Linked DNA regions of Candidatus Palibaumannia cicadellinicola. The protein of the gene in region 1 interacts with the protein of each later gene in a pairwise test. Links are inferred from orthologs where the notes say so. Each region holds a gene or a part of one and is shown on either strand. Other genes may lie near its edges. The genes, in order: zipA and ftsZ.

Region 1 (13,346 bases):
CCTTTGGCCCCATACGATGCAAACAAGTCACTCTATCTTTGTTTAGCCGAAATAAATCAGCTGGGTTTTGCACTAGTTTGCAATCTACTAGTTGATCAATAATTTGACTTCCCATACCAATGACATTCATTGCACGGCGGGAAACAAAGTGTTTCAGCGCCTCCTTACGTTGCGCATCGCAGTCTATACCGGCGATACAGCGAATAATCTTATCCCCTGTGACTTGCTCAACTTCGTTGCCGCATACTGGACAGTGTCGGGGACATTTCACTGTATGCGCATCCGTAGACCGTTGCGCGGTCACAACATTGATAATCTGCGGTATCACGTGACCGGCACGGCGAATCACGACCGTATCACCGATCATCAATCCAAGGCGTTTAATTTCATCATAATTATGTAAGCTAGCGTTACTAACTAGAGCACCAGCAACCAAAACGGGCTCTAGCCGTGCTACTGGCGTTATTCTCCCAGTACGACCGACCTGAAACTCAATATTTTGTACCCGGGTTAGTTGCTCCTGAGCCGGGAATTTATAAGCAATGGCCCAGCGAGGCGCACGAGCGATAAAGCCAAGCTGCTGCTGCTGCACTAAAGAATCGACCTTAATTACGACACCATCGATGTTAAAACCTAGCACCGGCCTCATCTTAAGCACCTGGCGATAAAACCCTAAAACCTTATTGTAGCCTGCACAACGGCGGATACGATCACTGACGGGCAAGCCCCATATTTTAAACTGCTGCAAGAGTTCCCAATGACCTCCTGGTAGTTCTTTTCCTTCGATTAGTCCTACTCCATAACACAAAAAATTTAGTGATCGTGTCGCGGTAATAGCAGGATCTATTTGTCGTAGCGAGCCAGCCGCTGCGTTGCGCGGATTAGCAAAAACCTTGCTTTTTTCTCGTTTCGCTATCTCATTCAGACGCAGGAAACCGGCTTCTGACATAAAAACTTCGCCACGAATTTCAATTAAGCGTGGCACATTGCCGTCATCTTTCAACCATAACGGAATCATACGTATAGTGCGCACATTAGTAGTGACGTCTTCACCTATCAGACCGTCTCCGCGAGTCGCAGCTCGTATTAGCTTACCATTTTTATAGAGTAAACTTACTGCTAGTCCGTCTAATTTTAGTTCACAGCAGTAGGTTAGATCATCGTTATGCTTTAATCTATCACGCACCCGCTTATCAAAAGTAAGGAAATCTGTATCTTCTAATATTTTATCTAGTGAGAGCATCGGCACCTTGTGGCGTACCTGGCGAAAGCGGCTTTGTGCTTGTCCACCAACATGTTGTGTGGGAGAATCGTTGGTTAGAAGATCAGGACGTTGCTTTTCTAGTTCGCGTAATTGCGTCATAACCCAGTCATATTCAACATCAGACACTTCTGGTGCGTCTTCTACGTAATATAACCAATTCCAATAACGTAGCTGTTCACGTAATTGCTGAATATGTTGTTCGATCTGTTTCATGGAGAATTTCATTCTCGCAGCAAAATAAGATATAAGCTAAGAAATTAAACTATTTTACCAAACGGTAGCGTCAAGTGCCGTTATTGATCTCCAGAATATTATAGATACGCGCTTTATATACATCTAACTTTTGCGGAGTCAACATATTACGCTTATCATCTAACACGACGCCGCCGCAATCATCGGCAATCTGCTGGGCAGATTGTAACATCAGCTTGAAGTTCTGATGGGCATCACCATAGGATGGTACTATCATGAACATAGATATGCCAGGAGTCGTAAATGTGGTCATGTTCTCCGTATTAAACCAACCAGGTTTGATCATATTTGCTAAACTAAATAGTACTGGTCCGCCGCCAGTAGGACTCAAATGACGGTGAAATATCTTCATATCACCAAATTGGAATCCAGCCTGTAAAAGGCTTTGCCATAAGTCTTCCCCGCCTATTACAGTGCCATTATAGGCAGCTATATTTAGCACAAGCACTGTTTCCCTTTCCCTATGAGGTGCCTGTGTAGTCTGAGTCTGCTGTGCGGAACACGAAGCATGGCTTTCCTGTTGAGTCTCATACGCTAACAAAGGTTCATCCGGCGGTATTAGTACGTCATAGTTAAATGAATCGTACTTAGTGTACGTGCACTCAAATGGTACGTCATTATCAAAATCTGGTTTATCTATATTTGTCTTATCAGATAGCTGCGTTTCACTATCACTACCATCCTGATATTTTTTTTTAGTTACTGAAGGATCGTGGAAAACTGCAGACTGCTCTTTACGACTAGTCCAAAAACCATGTAACAGCAGTACAATGATGGCCATTCCACCCATAATAATTAATATTAGACGCAAATTTTGTATCATTACTATCTCAGCTATTTGAGTTCATTTGATATTACCTACCAAACTGGCAAAACATTTATTCTTTTAAACTGTATTTCTCCGTGCCGACAAGTACAAGTCTTATAGTACAAAGTATTTCTAAGTTGATGGTAAAATACCAACATAGCAAATTCTATTTTGAAAACTTATTTCTTAATAACATATCGATAGATGATTATTTTACTTTTACCGATATACTGAAAGAGTATACTTATACTTAAATTATTCCTCTAATCTGTACTATAGGACTGGCCATGAGCAAAATTTACGAAGACAATTCGCTGACAATCGGCCATACCCCGCTTGTCCGTTTAAACCGTATTGGCAATGGCCGTATTCTAGCAAAAGTGGAATATCGTAATCCAAGTGGCAGCATTAAGTGCCGCATTGGTGCTAATATGATCTGGGATGCAGAGAAACGTGGCGTGCTAAAACCAGGTATAGAACTAGTAGAACCTACTAGCGGTAATACAGGTATTGCATTAGCCTATGTAGCGGCTGCACGTAGATATAAGCTAACTCTTACTATGCCAGAAACCATGAGTATTGAGCGGCGCAAACTACTGAAAGCCCTAGGAGCGAACTTAGTGCTGACTAATGGACAAAAAGGGATGAAGGGCGCTATTGCTAAAGCAGAAGAGATTGTTCTCACTAATCCAAAACGTTACCTTATGCTACAGCAGTTTAGTAATCCTGCTAACCCTGAGATTCATGAGCATACCACCGGCCCTGAAATATGGGAGGACACTGATGGAGAAGTGGATATTTTTATTGCTGGTGTTGGCACAGGCGGTACTCTAACTGGTGTCGGCCGTTATCTTAAGCGCCGCACCCAGAACCATAATGTGATCACAGTTGCGGTAGAACCTAGCGATTCGCCGGTGATCAGCCAGGCACTAGCTGGAGAAGTTATTACACCGGGACCACATAAAATTCAGGGTATTGGTGCCGGTTTCATTCCAGAAAACTTAGATCTAAGTATTATTGATCGTGTTGAAAAAATTACTAATGAAAAAGCAATCCATACCGCACGACGTTTAATGGAAGAGGAAGGCATCCTAGCTGGTATTTCTTCTGGTGCTGCGGTAGCTGCCGCGCTGAAATTACAAGAAGAAAAAACTTTATTTAATAAAAATATAGTTGTTATCTTGCCTTCTTCCGGTGAACGTTACCTCAGTACAGCTCTATTCGCAGATCTTTTCACAGCAACAGAATTACAATGAAATTTACCATAGCTTAATGAAAAGCACCCTACTGGGTGCTTTTTTGTAGTTAATATGCATGAAGCAATTATTATCTGCATATTGTAGTTTGTTATAAATGATATTTGAAATTATTTATCATAGCGTAGCGACTGTAGGACTAGTTCTTAATTATAATATAAGCTAAAGTAAACCTTTTAGGTTAAACTTTAGCACCATGAGACTGATATAATCTAATGAGTTGGGGAAACAAAATGTACCAACAAACAGTGATAATTACCGCTCCCAACGGTTTACATACTAGGCCAGCAACCCAGTTTGTCAAAAAAGCTAAAGGTTTTAATTCTGAAATTACCATCACCTCTAATGGTAAAAGCGTTAGTGCTAAAAGCTTGTTTAAACTGCAAACCCTCGGTCTTACGCATGGTACTATGATCACTATTGCCGCGAAAGGTGAAGACGAAAAGACAGCAGTAGAACATTTAGTCAAACTAATGGCAGAGCTTGTGTAATACATATAAAGGCACGTTATTTTTAGTTAACATATGTCACGAATAAGGTAGGGTTATGATTTCAGGCATATTAGCATCACCGGGCATTGCCTTTGGTAAAGCGCTACTCTTAAAAGAAGATAATATTGTCATCAACCGGAAAAACATTACTACCCCCCAGGTTGAACAAGAAGTCGAACGTTTTATCGCTGGACGCACCAAAGCGTCCGCACAGTTGGAAGCCATTAAAAAGAAAGCAGGTGCAACTTTCGGTAAAGAAAAAGAAGCTATATTAGAAGGACAAATTGCATTATTAGAAGACGAAGAATTTGAGCAGGACATCATAGTTCTGATTAAAGAAGATCTCGTAAGCGCCGATGCTGCTGTTTACTCTGTCATTGAGACTCAGGCTCAAGCACTAGAAAAACTTGACGACGAATATCTTAAAGAACGTGTCACTGATGTGCGTGACGTTGGTAAACGCCTGCTACGCAATATTCTTAGCATGCCTATCATTGATTTGAGTGCCATTAACGAAGAAGTAGTGCTAGTAGCTGTCGATCTGACACCATCCGAGACCGCGCAGCTGAATCTGGATAAAGTGCTAGGTTTTGTTACTAATCTAGGTGGTCAGACATCGCATACCTCTATTATGGCTCGCTCACTAGAATTGCCGGCAATAGTAGGTACCAGCAATGTGACAACAATAGTGAATAATGGTGACTACCTGATTATCGATGCAATTAACAACCATCTTTATATTAACCCAGCGCCGGTAATAGTAGAAAAACTAAAAAAGCTGCAAAGTCAGTATGTTGCTGAAAAAAACGAGCTAGCTAAGATTAAAGAACTACCAGCAATTACTATCGACGGGCACCAAGTAGAACTTTGCGCTAACATTGGTACTATACGTGAAATAGCCAGTGCGGAGCGTAATGGTGCAGAAGGTATCGGTCTTTATCGTACTGAATTTTTATTTATGAACCGCGATTCCCTGCCAAGCGAAGAAGAGCAATTTCAGGTCTATAAAAATATAGTAAAGTCGATGCCTACCGGTTGGGTTATAGCACGAACTCTAGATATAGGTGGTGACAAAGACCTCCCTTATATGCATCTACCGAAAGAAGACAACCCATTCCTAGGCTGGCGAGCGATCCGTATTGGCCTCGATCGTAAGGAAATATTACATACTCAGCTGCGCGCTATTCTTCGAGCGTCGGCATTTGGAAAACTACGTATCATGTATCCGATGATTATTTCAGTGGAAGAAGTACGTATCCTGAAGCTTGAATTAGATGTGCTAAAGGAGCAATTGCATAAAGAGCATCATAAGTTTGACAAAGATATTAAAGTTGGCGTTATGGTAGAAACACCGGCTGCAGCCGTGATAGCTAGTCATCTATCCAAGGAAGTAGACTTCTTTAGTATTGGAACAAACGATTTGACACAGTATACTCTTGCAGTCGATCGGGGTAATAAGTTAATTTCTCATCTTTATAATCCTATGTCTCCGGCTGTATTAATGTTAATTAAGCAAGTTATCGACGCATCTCATGCCGAAGGAAAATGGACTGGTATGTGTGGCGAGCTAGCAGGAGATGAACGTGCTACATTATTGTTATTAGGTATGGGACTAGATGAATTCAGTATGAGTGCAATTTCTCTCCCGCGTATAAAAAAAATTATTCGTAACACAACTTTTATTAATGCAAAATTATTAGCAGAAGAAGCACTAGCTCAACCAACCGCCGAAGATGTAATTAATCTAGTCAATAAGTTTATCAATAAGTTTATTAACTAAAAAGAGATGGGAAATAGTTACTCCTAAGTCAGGGTAAGAGATCTTCTGACGGAAGAAGAAACATTGAAGTGATTTTCAACGATAATATTATCAGTAATCCTGACGTTAGGTAACATTAAGTAAGTATGTGTATTAGCTCAGAGCAATCTACTTCAACTTGGGATAATGATTTGGTCGAAACATACCTTTGCTAGCTTACCTGTTGTTATTCCATGATACGTATAACACATTAACCGCCTGCGAGGTCCAATATGTCTTGTCCAGTTCTAGAACTCACGCAGCAGTTAATGATGTCTCCATCACTTAGCAATCAGGAGACCGGAGGCCAAGCTATCATAATTGCACGTCTACAGGCACTTGGCTTTACCATCGAACCTATGGTTTTCGATAACACCATAAATTTTTGGTCCTGGCGCGGTAATGGTCGTACGTTGGCCTTCTCCGGGCACACAGAAGTAGTGCCTAGTTATGGTGAGCAAAGCTGGGATAAGGAGAATCCACAGTTTAAACCAGCGCTACGTGATGGTATGCTATATGGCCGTGGCGCGGTAGATATGAAAGGCTCACTAGCAGCTATGGTCGTAGCCGCCGAGCGCTTTGTCAAACAACATCCGCACCATGAGGGCCGTCTAGCATTTCTGATAACTTCTGATGAAGAAGCGAGCGCACACAATGGAATAGGAACGGTTAAGGTAGTTGATACTCTGAGAGCTCGTAATGAACGGCTAGATTATTGTTTAGTAGGTGAACCTTCTAGCAAACGTCAGGTAGGAGATGTTATCAAAAACGGACGATGTGGATCGCTCATCGCTAATATTGTGGTTAAGGGCGTGCAGGATAATATTAGTTATCAGCATCTCGCGGATAACCCGGTACACCGAGCTATAAAACTATTACAAACTCTGGTATCCACAGAATGGGATCAAGGTAATGCTTTCTTCCCACCTACTACAATGCAGATTGCGAACATTCATGCTGGTACTAGTAGTATCCATGCTATACCAAGTGAACTAATAGTACAGTTGCATTTTCTGTTTAGCACCGAATTAACTGATGAAATCATCCGGAAGCGGGTGGATGCTATATTGCAACAATACGGCCTATATTACCACATTGACTGGTGGCTTTCCGGCAACCCATTTCTCACTACTCATGGAGAACTTTTAGAAGCGGTAGTTCGAGCAGTACAGCAATATCAAGAGATAACCCCTAGGTTAGAAACTACTGGAGGAACCTCCTACGGTCCCTTTATCGCACGCATGGGCGCGCAGATAGTTGAGCTCGGCCCGGTGAGCACAACTATCCATAAGGAGTGCGTTAGCGCTGCTGATTTACAGCTGTTGAGCCGTATGTACCAACGTATTATGGAGCTGCTAATTTTATAAAGTCTATTCGATGGTAATTGATTATATTGTATATAATCAAAACTTAGTAATTAGTTAAAAGAAACGCCGATACGTCTAGCTACTTCCTCGTATGCTTCAATAACACCGCCTAAGCTTTGACGAAAAAGATCTTTATCCATTTTCTTTAATGTTTTCTTATCCCATAATCGGCTAACGTCTGGAGAAAACTCATCACCTAAAACAACTTCGTCATTAAACAACCCAAACTCTAACTTAAAGTCTACCAAAATAAGTCCAGCATCATCAAAAAAATTTTTTAGAATATGATTAGTCTGATAAGTTAACTCTTTCATCTTAGCAAAATGCACCTCGCTAACCCAACCGAAGGTTCTGCAGTATGAAGCGTTGATGATTGGATCATTCATGGAGTCGTTTTTTAAAAATAAATCGTACAATGGAGGATCGAGAATCTGACCCTCTTTTATGCCTAAACGTTTTACGATTGAACCAGCAGCTCGGTTACGTACAACAAACTCTACAGGAATCATCTTTAGCTTCTTAACCAAAGTTTCATGATGAGATAGTACTCGCTCTATCTGTGTTGGAATACCGGATCTCAATAATTTTTGCATAATAATATAATTAAACTGATTATTTATCATACCTTTGCGATCAAATTGCTTGAGATACTTACCATCTAGCATTGAGATATCATTGCGGAATTCTAGTATCACAAAATGTGGGTCATCGGTAGTATAGACAGTTTTTGCTTTGCCGCGATAAAACTCCGCTAACTTTTTCATCTTTGCATTGATTCCTATTGACTTAACTATTGATCCTATTCTCTAGTTAATCCGCTGTATTAAAATAGTATTTTAGGGGGTAATATATCTAACTTACCGTTTTTGTTACTCATAATTGATGGGAACATATCATATAGCAGCAGAGTATGCCAGCTACTGTTTTGGTATACGCTCCTAATAAATCCTCTACTGATCATCGGTAAAATAAATATATATTCCTTTCTCGCAAATAATAGCTCATGCAGTTAAAATGATTTAGTTCCCATTTTTAAGCCATAAATTATTTTGGTAAATAGCGTACTATGATTGACAAAACCGTCTTCAGCTATAAAGAGGCAGGTGTAGATATCGATGCCGGTAATGCATTAGTCAACTATATTCAAGGTGTCGTTAAACAAACTGAACGTCCGGAAGTAATGAGTAAGTTGGGTGGATTCGGTGCTTTATGCGCGTTACCGCAGAAGTACCATGAGCCTATTCTGGTATCTTGCATTGACGGTGTTGGTACGAAACTCCGTCTGGCTATTGATTTAAAGCGATACCACACTATCGGGATCGATTTAGTAGCAATGTGCGTAAATGATTTAGTAGTACAAGGCGCTGAGCCTTTATTCTTTCTAGACTATTATGCTACTGGAAAACTTAATATAGAAACGGCTATGGTGGTGATACATAGTATCGCCGAAGGTTGCAGACAATCTGGTTGTGCACTCGTAGGTGGCGAAACTGCAGAAATGCCGGGTATATATCACGGTGAAGACTACGATATCGCGGGCTTCTGCGTCGGAGTCGTGGAAAAAGATAACATAATCGACGGCAGCATGGTACAAGCTGGCGATTCACTTCTAGCGTTGGCATCTAGCGGACTACACTCTAATGGCTATTCACTAGTGCGAAAAATTATAGCATGTCACCAGATTGACGCTAACTCTACTAAGGTAGAAGGAAAATTACTGGTAGATTATCTACTAACTCCTACGCGTATTTATGTTAAAACGCTGCTATCATTGATCCAGCAAATTCAGGTAAATGCTATCGTACATCTTACTGGTGGTGGATTCTGGGAAAATATCCCGCGCGTTCTACCAGTGAATACTCGGGCGATAATTAATGAAAATAGCTGGGAATGGCCAGCTGTATTCCATTGGATACAGCAAACTGGTAATATCAGCCATAATGAAATGTACCATATTTTCAACTGCGGAGTTGGTATGATTATCATAGTTCCTTCTACTAACCAAAAACAGGCGCTAAAAATTCTATCTAGCTTCGGAGAAAAAGCCTGGGTACTCGGTGAAATTAAGCAAGCTAAAGCTAAAAGTGAAAAGAAAGTTATGATTATCTGATGAAACGGCTTGTAGTTTTAATATCAGGTGAAGGAAGTAATCTCCAGGCGCTAATTGAAGCCTGTCAGCAGAGAAAGCTACCAGCGCAAATTTCGGCGGTAGTTAGTAACAAAGCTAGTGCCTACGGTCTAGTGCGCGCGGCAGTTATGAATATTCATGTCCATACCCTAGAAATTGAAAACTTTACTGAAAGTGAAGCTTTCGATCACGCTCTGATAGATATTATTGATCAATATCAACCTGATGCAGTGGTATTAGCAGGATATATGCGTCTTTTATCGGTGGCATTTGTCACCCACTACGCAGATCGTTTGTTAAATATCCATCCCTCGCTCTTACCACGTTATCCAGGTCTACATACTCACCGTCAGGCACTCACAAATGGTGACATAGTGCACGGAACTTCGGTACATTTCGTAACCGATAAGCTAGATAGTGGGCCCGTTATCTTGCAGGCACGAGTGCCTATTTTACCCAACGACGACGAAATCACATTAGCACTACGGGTAAAAAATCAGGAACATGTAATTTATCCTATTGTTATTGGCTGGTTACTATCAGGCAGATTAGTACTGCGCGCTGGTGCCGCCTGGCTAGATAACGTTCAACTGCCACCTAGCGGTTACGCTCTCAACTATCCGATAGTTACCTACAGTGATTTTTAGTAACCCATTACACTAAATTTACTTGTTATCTAAATCACAAACTATTACTGCGCACTAAACCTACACTTGATTACGTCCTCCAGAACGCCAGAGGAATCTCCCTACTTACAGCAACTCAACCATACGGTATTACAGTAATGTTGACCCTTTTAGCTAAGCATATAGGGATTGCATTGCCGATAGATCATATCAATTAGATGATTCATGTCGTTAAAGTTAAACAATAGCGTAAATTTTCCTACTATGGTAGACCAAAAGAGATAAATGGAGTCAAAAGAATAATGAGTAATAAAAAGCGCTATATAGAAAAAGAATTAAGCTGGTTATCTTTTAATGAACGTATTTTACAGGAAGTCGCCGATCAGAGCAATTCATTAATAGAACGTATGCGGTTTCTTGGTATTTACTCTAGTAATCTTGATGAATTTTACCAAGTTAGATTCGCTAATCTAAAACGCAGTATTTTGAGAACAGAAGCAAAAGGTACATACGCAATCTCACGCTCTCTTATCAAAGAAATTCAGGATAAAGTTCTTCACGCAGAGCATCAATTTGACTATTTGTACAAAGAATTATTGTTAGAGATGGCGCGCCATCAAATTTTTTTGATCAACGAAAAGCAGCTATCGCTTAGTCAACAGAATTGGTTACGTAATTATTTTCAAAAAAACTTACTACAGCATATCAAACCTATCATTATCCAGCACAACACCAACCTTGTACAAATATTAAAAGAGAATTCAGCTTATTTGGTTGTTGAAATTATTCAAGGCATAACAGTTCGCTATGCACTGCTAGAAATTCCTTCGGACAAGATAACGCGATTTATTCAATTACCAGACCAATCATCGAAATTGCATCTAAAAATGATACTCTTAGACAATATCCTGCGCTATTGCCTAGACGATATTTTCGTAGTATTGTTTGATTATGATGCACTCAATGCTTACTCAATGAAAATTACTCGTGATGCTCAATGTGAGTTTTTGAAGAAAAAGAAAACTGAATGTAGCCTACTAGAATTAATGTCATCTAGACTAAAACAAAGATTGACGGCAGAGCCAGTATGCTTAGTTTATCAAAGAGATATGCCTAATACTATGGTGGAAATGCTAAAAAATAAACTAGGTATGTCTTCTTGTGACTCTTTGATTCCGGGCGGACGCTATCATAATTTTAAAGATTTTATTACTTTTCCCTATGTAGGTTATGCAGGTAAAGCAAGTTTAGTTAATAACGAGCAGCCACGCTTACGTAATGTACGGTTCGATCAGGGCCGCAACGCATTCGATGCTATCCGCGCACAGGATGTACTATTATACTTTCCTTATCATACTTTTAGCCATGTGCTGGAGCTTCTACGTCAAGCTTCTTTTGATCTAAACGTTTTATTAATAAAAATCAGCATCTATCGGGTGGCTCAAAACTCGCATATTATGGATACTATCATCCATGCAGCTCATAATGGTAAAAAAGTTACAGTCGTGGTAGAACTGCAGGCGCGTTTTGATGAAGAGGCAAATATTAACTGGGCTAAGCGGCTGACTCAAGCTGGCGTACACGTAGTTTTTTCAGTTCCTGGGCTTAAGATACACGCTAAGCTGTTTCTTATCTCCCGCCGTGAAGGCTCCGATGTTATATACTATGCATATATTGGTACTGGTAACTTTAATGAGGAAACTGCTAGGCTATATACTGACTATTCTCTACTGACCTCTGATGCACGAATTACCAAAGATGTACGGCGGGTTTTCAATTTTATTGAAAATCCTTATAGACCGGTAAATTTCGATTATCTTATAGTATCACCGCAAAACGCGCGGCAAAAACTTTATCAGACTATTGATAAAGAGATGGCTAATGCCCAAGCAGGCAGAATCGCAGGTATTACGCTTAAGGTGAATAACCTAGTCGATAAAGGCTTGATAGATCGCCTATATGCAGCATCCAGCAGTGGCGTATGCATCCGTATTTTGGTGCGTGGAATGTGTTCTCTAATACCGGAGATGCCTGATATTAGCGAAAATATTAAAGTAACCAGTATTGTTGACCGTTATTTGGAGCACGATAGGGTCTATGTATTTGAAAATGGTGGTGATCAAACAGTTTTTTTATCTTCAGCAGACTGGATGCCCCGTAATATCGACTACCGTATTGAAGTAGCTGTACCGCTATTAGACCGACGTATTAAAAAGCAGGTATTAGATATTTTAGCATTGTTATTTAGCGATACAGTCAAAGCTCGGTATCTTGATGCTGGGCTCAGTAACCGCTATGTGCCGCACGGCAACCAATGTAAGATTCGTGCGCAAATTGCTGTCTACGATTATATTCAACAACTGGAAAAAACAGGATTGCAAACCTGACGTCTACCTATAAAGCAGGATTGCAAACCTAATGTCTACCTATAATAATAATTATTATTTCATGAGTGTGTACGCTTGATTTAACACGTTATCGATGGTGAAACCAAAGAATTTAAATAGTTCTTCCGCCGGTGCTGACTTACCAAAAGTATTCATACCAACAATAACACCGTCTACCCCTACGTACTTATACCAATAATCGGCAATACCTGCTTCAATCGCAATACGTGCAGTGACTACCTTCGGTAATACTAATTCACGATAGACTTTATCTTGTTGATCAAAAACGTCGGTAGAAGGCATAGATACTACACGAACTTGCCGGCCTTCATGGTTTAATTGCTGGTAAGTAGCAACGGCTAGCTCTACTTCCGAACCAGTGGCGATGATAATAAGTTCTGGTTGTCCAATGCAATCTTTTAAAATATAACCTCCGCGGGCAATATTAGCTAGCTGCTGCGTACTACGCTCCTGCTGCGCTAAATTTTGACGAGATAGAATAAGTGCTGTTGGACCATTATTACGCTCTATGGCTTTTTGCCAAGCGACGGCTGTTTCTACTTGGTCACAGGGACGCCAGTTGCTCATGTTAGGTGTTATGCGTAAGGTGGCTAGTTGTTCTACCGGCTGATGAGTTGGACCGTCTTCACCTAGCCCAATAGAGTCATGAGTATAAACCATGATATGCCGTGTTTTCATCATTGCCGCCATCCGTACGGCATTACGTGCATATTCGGCAAACATCAGGAAAGTAGCGGTATAGGGTAGGAAACTACCATGATGGGCAATACCATTTCCAATAGCCGTCATACCAAACTCACGTACACCGTAATGAATATAATTACCTGCAGGATCTTCTGTGATAGAGGTTGATCTCGACAAAAAAGTTAGGTTACTTGGACTTAAGTCAGCTGAACCACCAATTAGTTCTGGCAACATCGTACTGAAGACTTCTAATATATTTTGCGA
Region 2 (6,828 bases), 500 kb from region 1 along the record:
TTGGTACTGAGTACCATATTATGGAGCTGTTGGATCTTCGTAGCTTGGATGAAAAATCATTGTTTACCTTTATCTAAGTTAGTAATTGTAGGTAAACTTTGTTATACAACTCATAATGATATATGTCAGTCGATTATGGCGCTAGGAGTACCTGGTACCATTGTAACACAGAATGTGAATGTCATTCACCAACAGATCCAGAAGCTACCATGGATTAAGCAAGTTAGTGTACGAAAACAGTGGCCAGATAAGCTAAAAATATCTTTAGTGGAATATGTTCCAGTAGCACGCTGGAATGATTTATATATGTTAGATAACAGTGGACAAAAATTTAGCTGTCTTACAGACCAAAGAACTCTTGGATCAATACCTATGCTTTACGGCCCACAAGGGAGTGAAATAGATGTGCTAATGGGCTATACCAACATGAATCAATTACTCAAATTAGTTAATTGTCAGATAAAAATAGTAAGTATGAGCGCACGCTATTCTTGGCAACTGATTTTACAGGACGATATCAAACTAACATTAGGCCGGAAGGATAGAATTCAGCGCTTACAGCGCTTTATTGATATGTATCCAATTCTACTTCAACAGGCTTGGAAAAATCATAAACGTATTAGCTATGTTGATTTACGATATCAATCAGGCTTTGCTGTAGGCTGGGCACCTATCTTTATAGATTCGAAACCAAGGAATTAGTAACAGAATCAGGCATAGGCAAAATAAATATGATTAAGGCTATAGACAGGAAACTAGTAGTTGGATTAGATATCGGCACTGCTAAAGTAGCTGCACTAATCGGGGATATTTTACCTGATGGTATTATCAACATCATCGGTGTAGGTAGTTGTCCCTCTCGTGGGATGGACAAAGGTGGTGTTAATGATTTGGAATCAGTAGTCAAGTGCGTACAACGAGCTATTGATCAAGCTGAGCTAATGGCTGATTGCGAAATTTCTTCTGTCTATCTGGCATTATCTGGTAAACATATTAGCTGCCAAAATGAAATAGGCATAGTTCCTATTTCTGAGGAAGAAGTAACTCAAGAAGATGTCGAAAATGTAGTACATACTGCTAAATCAGTACGGGTACGTGATGAACATAGAATTTTACATGTCATACCACAGGACTATGATATTGATTACCAAGAAGGAATCAAAAATCCAGTAGGATTATCCGGAGTACGAATGCAAGCTAAGGTTCATCTTATTACGTGTCATAATGATATGGCTAAAAATATTATTAAAGTTGTTGAACGCTGTCGATTAAGAGTAGACCGACTAATTTTTGCAGGACTAGCATCCAGTTATGCGGTTCTAACCGATGATGAACGTGAGTTAGGTGTTTGTATGGTAGATATTGGTGGTGGAACTATGGATATAGCCGTTTATACTGCTGGATCTTTACGTCATACGAAAGTTATTCCATATGCTGGTAATGTAGTAACAAGTGATATTGCTTACGCTTTAGGTACACCTCCCATAGACGCAGAAAATATTAAAATTCGTTACGGTTGCGCGTTAGGTACAGTTGTAAGTAAAGATGAAAACTTGGAAGTACCAAGCGTTGGAGGACGTTCGCCATGTAACCTACAGCGCCAGACATTAGCTGAGGTTATTGAACCGCGTTATACTGAATTATTAAATTTAGTTAAAGACGACATTTTACAATTACAAGAACAACTTAGCCAGCAAGGAGTGAAGTACCATCTAGCAGCTGGTATTGTGTTAACTGGTGGCGCCGCTAAAATTGATGGTTTAGCCGCCTGTGCACAACAAGTTTTCCACACCCAGGTACGTATCGGACAGCCACTGAATATCACGGGCCTAATAGACTATTCTCAGGAACCTGACTATGCGACAGCTGTTGGGTTACTACATTATGGTAAAGAGTATCATCTGACTAGTGAGCTTGAAACCACAAAACAAACTTTAGTTAGTACCTGGCTTAAGCGTCTTAGCTGCTGGCTAAGGAAAGAATTTTAGTTGTTTACCAGACTAAACTAGACTAATGGAGAAAAATGATGTTTGAACCAATGGAATTAACCAATGATGCGGTGATAAAAGTTATCGGCGTTGGTGGTGGTGGTGGTAATGCTGTTGAGCATATGGTGCGTGAACGTATCGAAGGTGTAGAATTTTTTGCCGTTAATACTGATGCCCAAGCATTACGTAAAACAGCTGTCGGCCAGACGATACAAATCGGTAGTAGTATTACTAAGGGTTTAGGTGCTGGTGCTAATCCTGAAGTTGGCCGAAACTCTGCGGAGGAAGATAGAGAAGTATTGCGTGATGTTTTAGAAGGCGCAGATATGGTATTTCTTGCTGCTGGTATGGGTGGTGGTACTGGCACTGGAGCAGCACCTGTTGTCGCAGAAATAGCTAAAGAAATAGGTATTCTTACTGTAGCTGTCGTAACAAAACCTTTTAATTTTGAAGGTAAGAAACGTATGGCATTCGCTGAACAAGGTATCGCTGAACTATCCAAGCATGTAGATTCTCTTATCACTATTCCTAACGACAAGTTGCTGAAAGTATTGGGACGTGGAATTTCATTATTAGATGCTTTTAGTGCTGCTAATAGCGTACTTAAAGGTGCAGTACAGGGTATTGCGGAGCTCATTACTCGCCCAGGATTAATGAATGTAGATTTCGCTGACGTCCGTACCGTTATGTCAGAAATGGGCTATGCTATGATGGGATCTGGCGTTGCTTCTGGAGAAGCTCGTGCGGAAGAAGCAGCGGAAATAGCTATTTCAAGTCCCCTATTAGAAGATATTGATTTATCTGGTGCTCGTGGTGTACTAGTAAATATAACTGCAGGTTTTGATTTACGTCTAGATGAATTTGAAACAGTTGGTAATACTATTCGTGCCTTCTCTTCTGATAATGCTACTGTAGTAATTGGTACTTCACTAGATCCAAATATGAATGATGAATTACGTGTTACTGTTGTAGCAACTGGTATCGGTATCGATACGCGTCAAGAAATAACCTTAGTGACTAATAAACAAAATAACCAAACATTGATTGATCATCGTTATTGTAATAATTCACATAGCATATCTCCAATGTATCAAGAACAGAAAATTACAGCCAAAGTCGTCAATGAACAAAACTTACAGAATAATAAAGAACCAGATTACCTAGATATTCCAGCTTTTTTGCGTAAACAAGCGGATTAAATTTACTGAATGGATCAATCAGGTTAGCTATATAAGAAAACATCACGAGATAACTAGATGATCAAACAGCGGACATTAAAATGTATTGTACAAGCTACTGGTATAGGATTACATACGGGTAAAAAAGTCACATTAACATTATATACTGCTCCAGTAAATGCTGGAATCATCTATCGTCGTACTGATTTAAACCCTCCTGTAGATTTTACCGTAAATGCTCATTCAGTACGTGATACTATGCTCTGTACTTGTGTAGCAAATAAAGATAATGTACGTATTTATACAGTAGAGCACTTAAATGCAGCATTAGCTGGTTTAGGCATAGATAATATTATCATTGAAGTGAATGCACCTGAAATTTTTATTATGGATGGTAGTGCTAGCCCATTTATCTATCTTTTAATGAACGCTGGTATTAAAGAGTTAAATAGTGCTAAGAAATTGTTACGGCTAAAAAAAACTGTACGTATTGAAAAAGGCGAAAAATGGGCTGTTATCACACCATTTAATGGTTTTACCCTTGATTTAACTATAGACTTTAAGCATCCAGCATTTGATATGAACTATCAAAGTTATTTTCTTGATTTTTCCTCTGAATCTTTTATAGGTAAAATAAGTCGTGCGCGTACTTTTGGTTTTATGCGTGATATTGAATATCTACAGTCCTGTCATAGACTAGCTCTTGGTGGGAGTTTAGATTGCGCAATTGTAGTGGATGATAATCGAGTACTAAATGAGAATGGTTTACCTTTTGCAGATGAATTCGTTCGCCATAACACATTAGATGTTATAGGTGATTTATTTATGTGTGGATATAATATTATTGGTGCATTCACAGCTTTTAAATCTGGCCATACGATGAATCATCAATTGTTACAAACAGTATTAGCAGGTCAAGAAACTTGGGAACTCGTGACTTTTAAAGATGAAGAGGAACTACCACCGTCATTTAAAGCACCATCTTTTAGAATAAAATAAATTAGATTCTGGTTAGTTCCAATAATTAGTTAAAAACAATTGTTACTACTATGATATGTTAAGTCAGTACTATCTCTAGCAAGTTTTGCTAATCGCTCTAGTAGAGACTGTAATTTACCTTCGCTATGTGCTGCAACATGGCGAATCAATTTAGCGCTTTGTAAACTTAAAATACGTGGTTTTTGTTTTAGTATTTTGTTACTAGGTAGCAAACTACTATTGTTATGTTTTATAGGAAGTTTTCCTATTATAGCTAGTGATGGTTTAATTTTGATATCTATCGAAGATAATGAAGGTAAAATTTTTGCTCGTATAGTATATACTAATTGAGTTTGTTCATATCGTAATCGCATCATCCAACTAGCATTAGCAGTTTCTAATACTATGATATTATTACGTAAATTAGCAACACGACACCATGGACGTAATGTTACTGGTAGTAGTTCAATAACCTTACGGTTAAGAATTAATAACTCAACTGCACGTAGCTGGAGTTTCTCTAAAGAAGTAGGATTAGAATTATTAATATTATTAAATAGTACATCTATAGATATTGGATAGCTATTACGCATAATTAATAAAATTCCTCATAAAATTTCTATATAAGATATTATCTAAATAATTCAGTATTTATATGCTAAATTTTTTTAATTAATGTTATGTTTTTTAGATTAATGATTTTTTTATTCTTAGACTACCGATATAAAAAAATATTTTAAGTTTTTAGTCTAAATATTCAGACTAAACTAGCGCGCTTACAATAAATATTGTACTGTCTTATGTAAATGATCTACATCTCTTTATGGCTACAGAATGCTATTCGTACCATTATCTATTATCTATCATTCATTAATATTTTCCTAGGGAAATACATCATTACCTAATACTCAAATAGTGAGATCACAAATTAGTCAAAATTTATTATTTTTCTTGACATATTTGGTAATATTTATCTAGTAGAATAGTACATTATACGCTTAGTAAGCATGATATGTATAAATATTAAATATATGTTATATCACATGATTTTGCCACCGTTGTAACGAGATTTAACTTATTATGCTAGCACGACTTCTGACTAAAATTTTAGGTAGCCGCAATGACCGTACACTACGTCGTATGAATAAAATTGTGGATATTATCAACAATCTTGAACAGGAGATGGCAACCCTTAGTGATAAACAGCTAGCTGCGAAAACTTTAGAATTTCGCTCGCGTATTAATCAAAAGGAACTTGTAAATAATATTTTACCAGAAGCTTTTGCCGTAGTGCGGGAAGCTAGTAAGCGTGTATTTGGTATGCGTCACTTTGATGTCCAGCTATTGGGTGGTATTGTGCTAAATAATCGTTGCATAGCTGAGATGCGTACTGGTGAAGGTAAAACCTTAACTGCAACTTTACCTGCTTATTTAAATGCTCTGAGTGGTAAGGGAGTACATGTTGTTACAGTCAATGATTATTTAGCACAGCGCGATGCTGAAAATAATCGTGCATTATTTGAGTTTCTTGGTCTGAGCGTTGGAATGAACTTACATGGATTATCTGCTGCAGCTAAACGTACCGCTTATGCTGCTGATATTACTTATGGTACTAATAATGAATATGGTTTTGATTATTTACGTGATAATATGGCATTTAGCACAACAGAACGCGTACAACGAAAACTATATTACGCGTTAATAGATGAGGTGGATTCGATTCTTATTGATGAAGCGCGAACACCACTGATTATCTCTGGTCCTGCAGAAGATAGCTCTGAAATATATCGTAAAGTTGATAAACTTATGCCATATTTTATTCGCCAGGAAAAAGAAGATTCTGATAGTTTTCAAGGTGAAGGTCATTTTTCAGTAGACGAACAATATCGTCAAGTAAACTTAACTGAACGAGGTCTTGTATTAATTGAAGAGCTGATGGTTCATGCTGGTCTTTTAGAAAAAGGAGAATCCCTTTATTCTCCAACTAATATTATTCTAATGCATCACGTAACTGCAGCCTTACGTGCCTATGTACTCTTTTCGCGTAATGTTGATTATATTGTGAAAGATAATGAAGTAATCATTGTAGACGAACATACAGGTCGTACTATGCCTGGTCGACGATGGTCAGATGGTTTACATCAAGCAATAGAAGCAAAAGAACATGTCGTCATCCAAAATGAAAATCAAACATTAGCATCAATAACTTTTCAGAATTATTTTCGTTTATACGAGAAATTATCAGGAATGACTGGTACTGCAGATACTGAAGCATTTGAGTTTCGTTCTATTTATCAACTAGATACTATTGTCGTACCAACTAACCAACCAATGATTCGTCAAGATTTTCCTGATCTTGTTTATATGACAGAAACAGAAAAAATTAATGCAATTATAGAAGAAATTAAAACTTGTTGTAAGCGTAGACAACCAGTTCTAGTAGGTACTATTTCTATTGAGAAATCTGAAGTCGTATCTAATGCTTTAGAAAAAGCAGGTATTAGGCATAAAGTTCTTAACGCAAAATTTCATGCTATGGAAGCTGAAATAGTAGCACAAGCTGGTCAGCCTGGTGCAGTAACTATATCTACTAATATGGCTGGTCGCGGGACTGATATTATGCTAGGTGGTAGCTGGCACGCAGACATAGCAGTACTAAAAAATAACAATCTTAAGAAACAGCA

The links.
Region 2: the proteins of zipA (region 1) and ftsZ interact in binary tests that used the Escherichia coli proteins (3 or more experiments, as listed by UniProt). The link is inferred for Candidatus Palibaumannia cicadellinicola from one-to-one orthologs.

The regions. Positions count from the first base shown.
Region 1 is NZ_CP008985.1:87,651-100,996, forward strand. Bases 444-3,430 are described here. They hold zipA (cell division protein ZipA), read right to left. Parts: upstream 2,340-3,430; coding sequence 1,548-2,339; downstream 444-1,547. Other genes in these bases: ligA (NAD-dependent DNA ligase LigA), read right to left, coding at 444-1,477; cysK (cysteine synthase A), read left to right, coding at 2,612-3,430. In the rest of the region: more of ligA, read right to left, coding at 1-443; more of cysK, read left to right, coding at 3,431-3,580; ptsH (phosphocarrier protein Hpr), read left to right, coding at 3,814-4,071; phosphoenolpyruvate-protein phosphotransferase PtsI, read left to right, coding at 4,127-5,851; dapE (succinyl-diaminopimelate desuccinylase), read left to right, coding at 6,103-7,236; purC (phosphoribosylaminoimidazolesuccinocarboxamide synthase), read right to left, coding at 7,287-8,000; purM (phosphoribosylformylglycinamidine cyclo-ligase), read left to right, coding at 8,303-9,346; purN (phosphoribosylglycinamide formyltransferase), read left to right, coding at 9,346-10,011; ppk1 (polyphosphate kinase 1), read left to right, coding at 10,293-12,377; tkt (transketolase), read right to left, coding at 12,432-13,346. UniProt on the Escherichia coli protein: Essential cell division protein that stabilizes the FtsZ protofilaments by cross-linking them and that serves as a cytoplasmic membrane anchor for the Z ring.
Region 2 is NZ_CP008985.1:586,254-593,081, reverse strand. Bases 1,159-4,106 are described here. They hold ftsZ (cell division protein FtsZ), read left to right. Parts: upstream 1,159-2,026; coding sequence 2,027-3,187; downstream 3,188-4,106. Other genes in these bases: lpxC (UDP-3-O-acyl-N-acetylglucosamine deacetylase), read left to right, coding at 3,245-4,106; ftsA (cell division protein FtsA), read left to right, coding at 1,159-1,988. Also shown: IM45_RS02860 (cell division protein FtsQ/DivIB), read left to right, coding at 1-702; more of ftsA, read left to right, coding at 732-1,158; more of lpxC, read left to right, coding at 4,107-4,165; IM45_RS02840 (DUF721 domain-containing protein), read right to left, coding at 4,195-4,737. UniProt on the Escherichia coli protein: Essential cell division protein that forms a contractile ring structure (Z ring) at the future cell division site. The regulation of the ring assembly controls the timing and the location of cell division.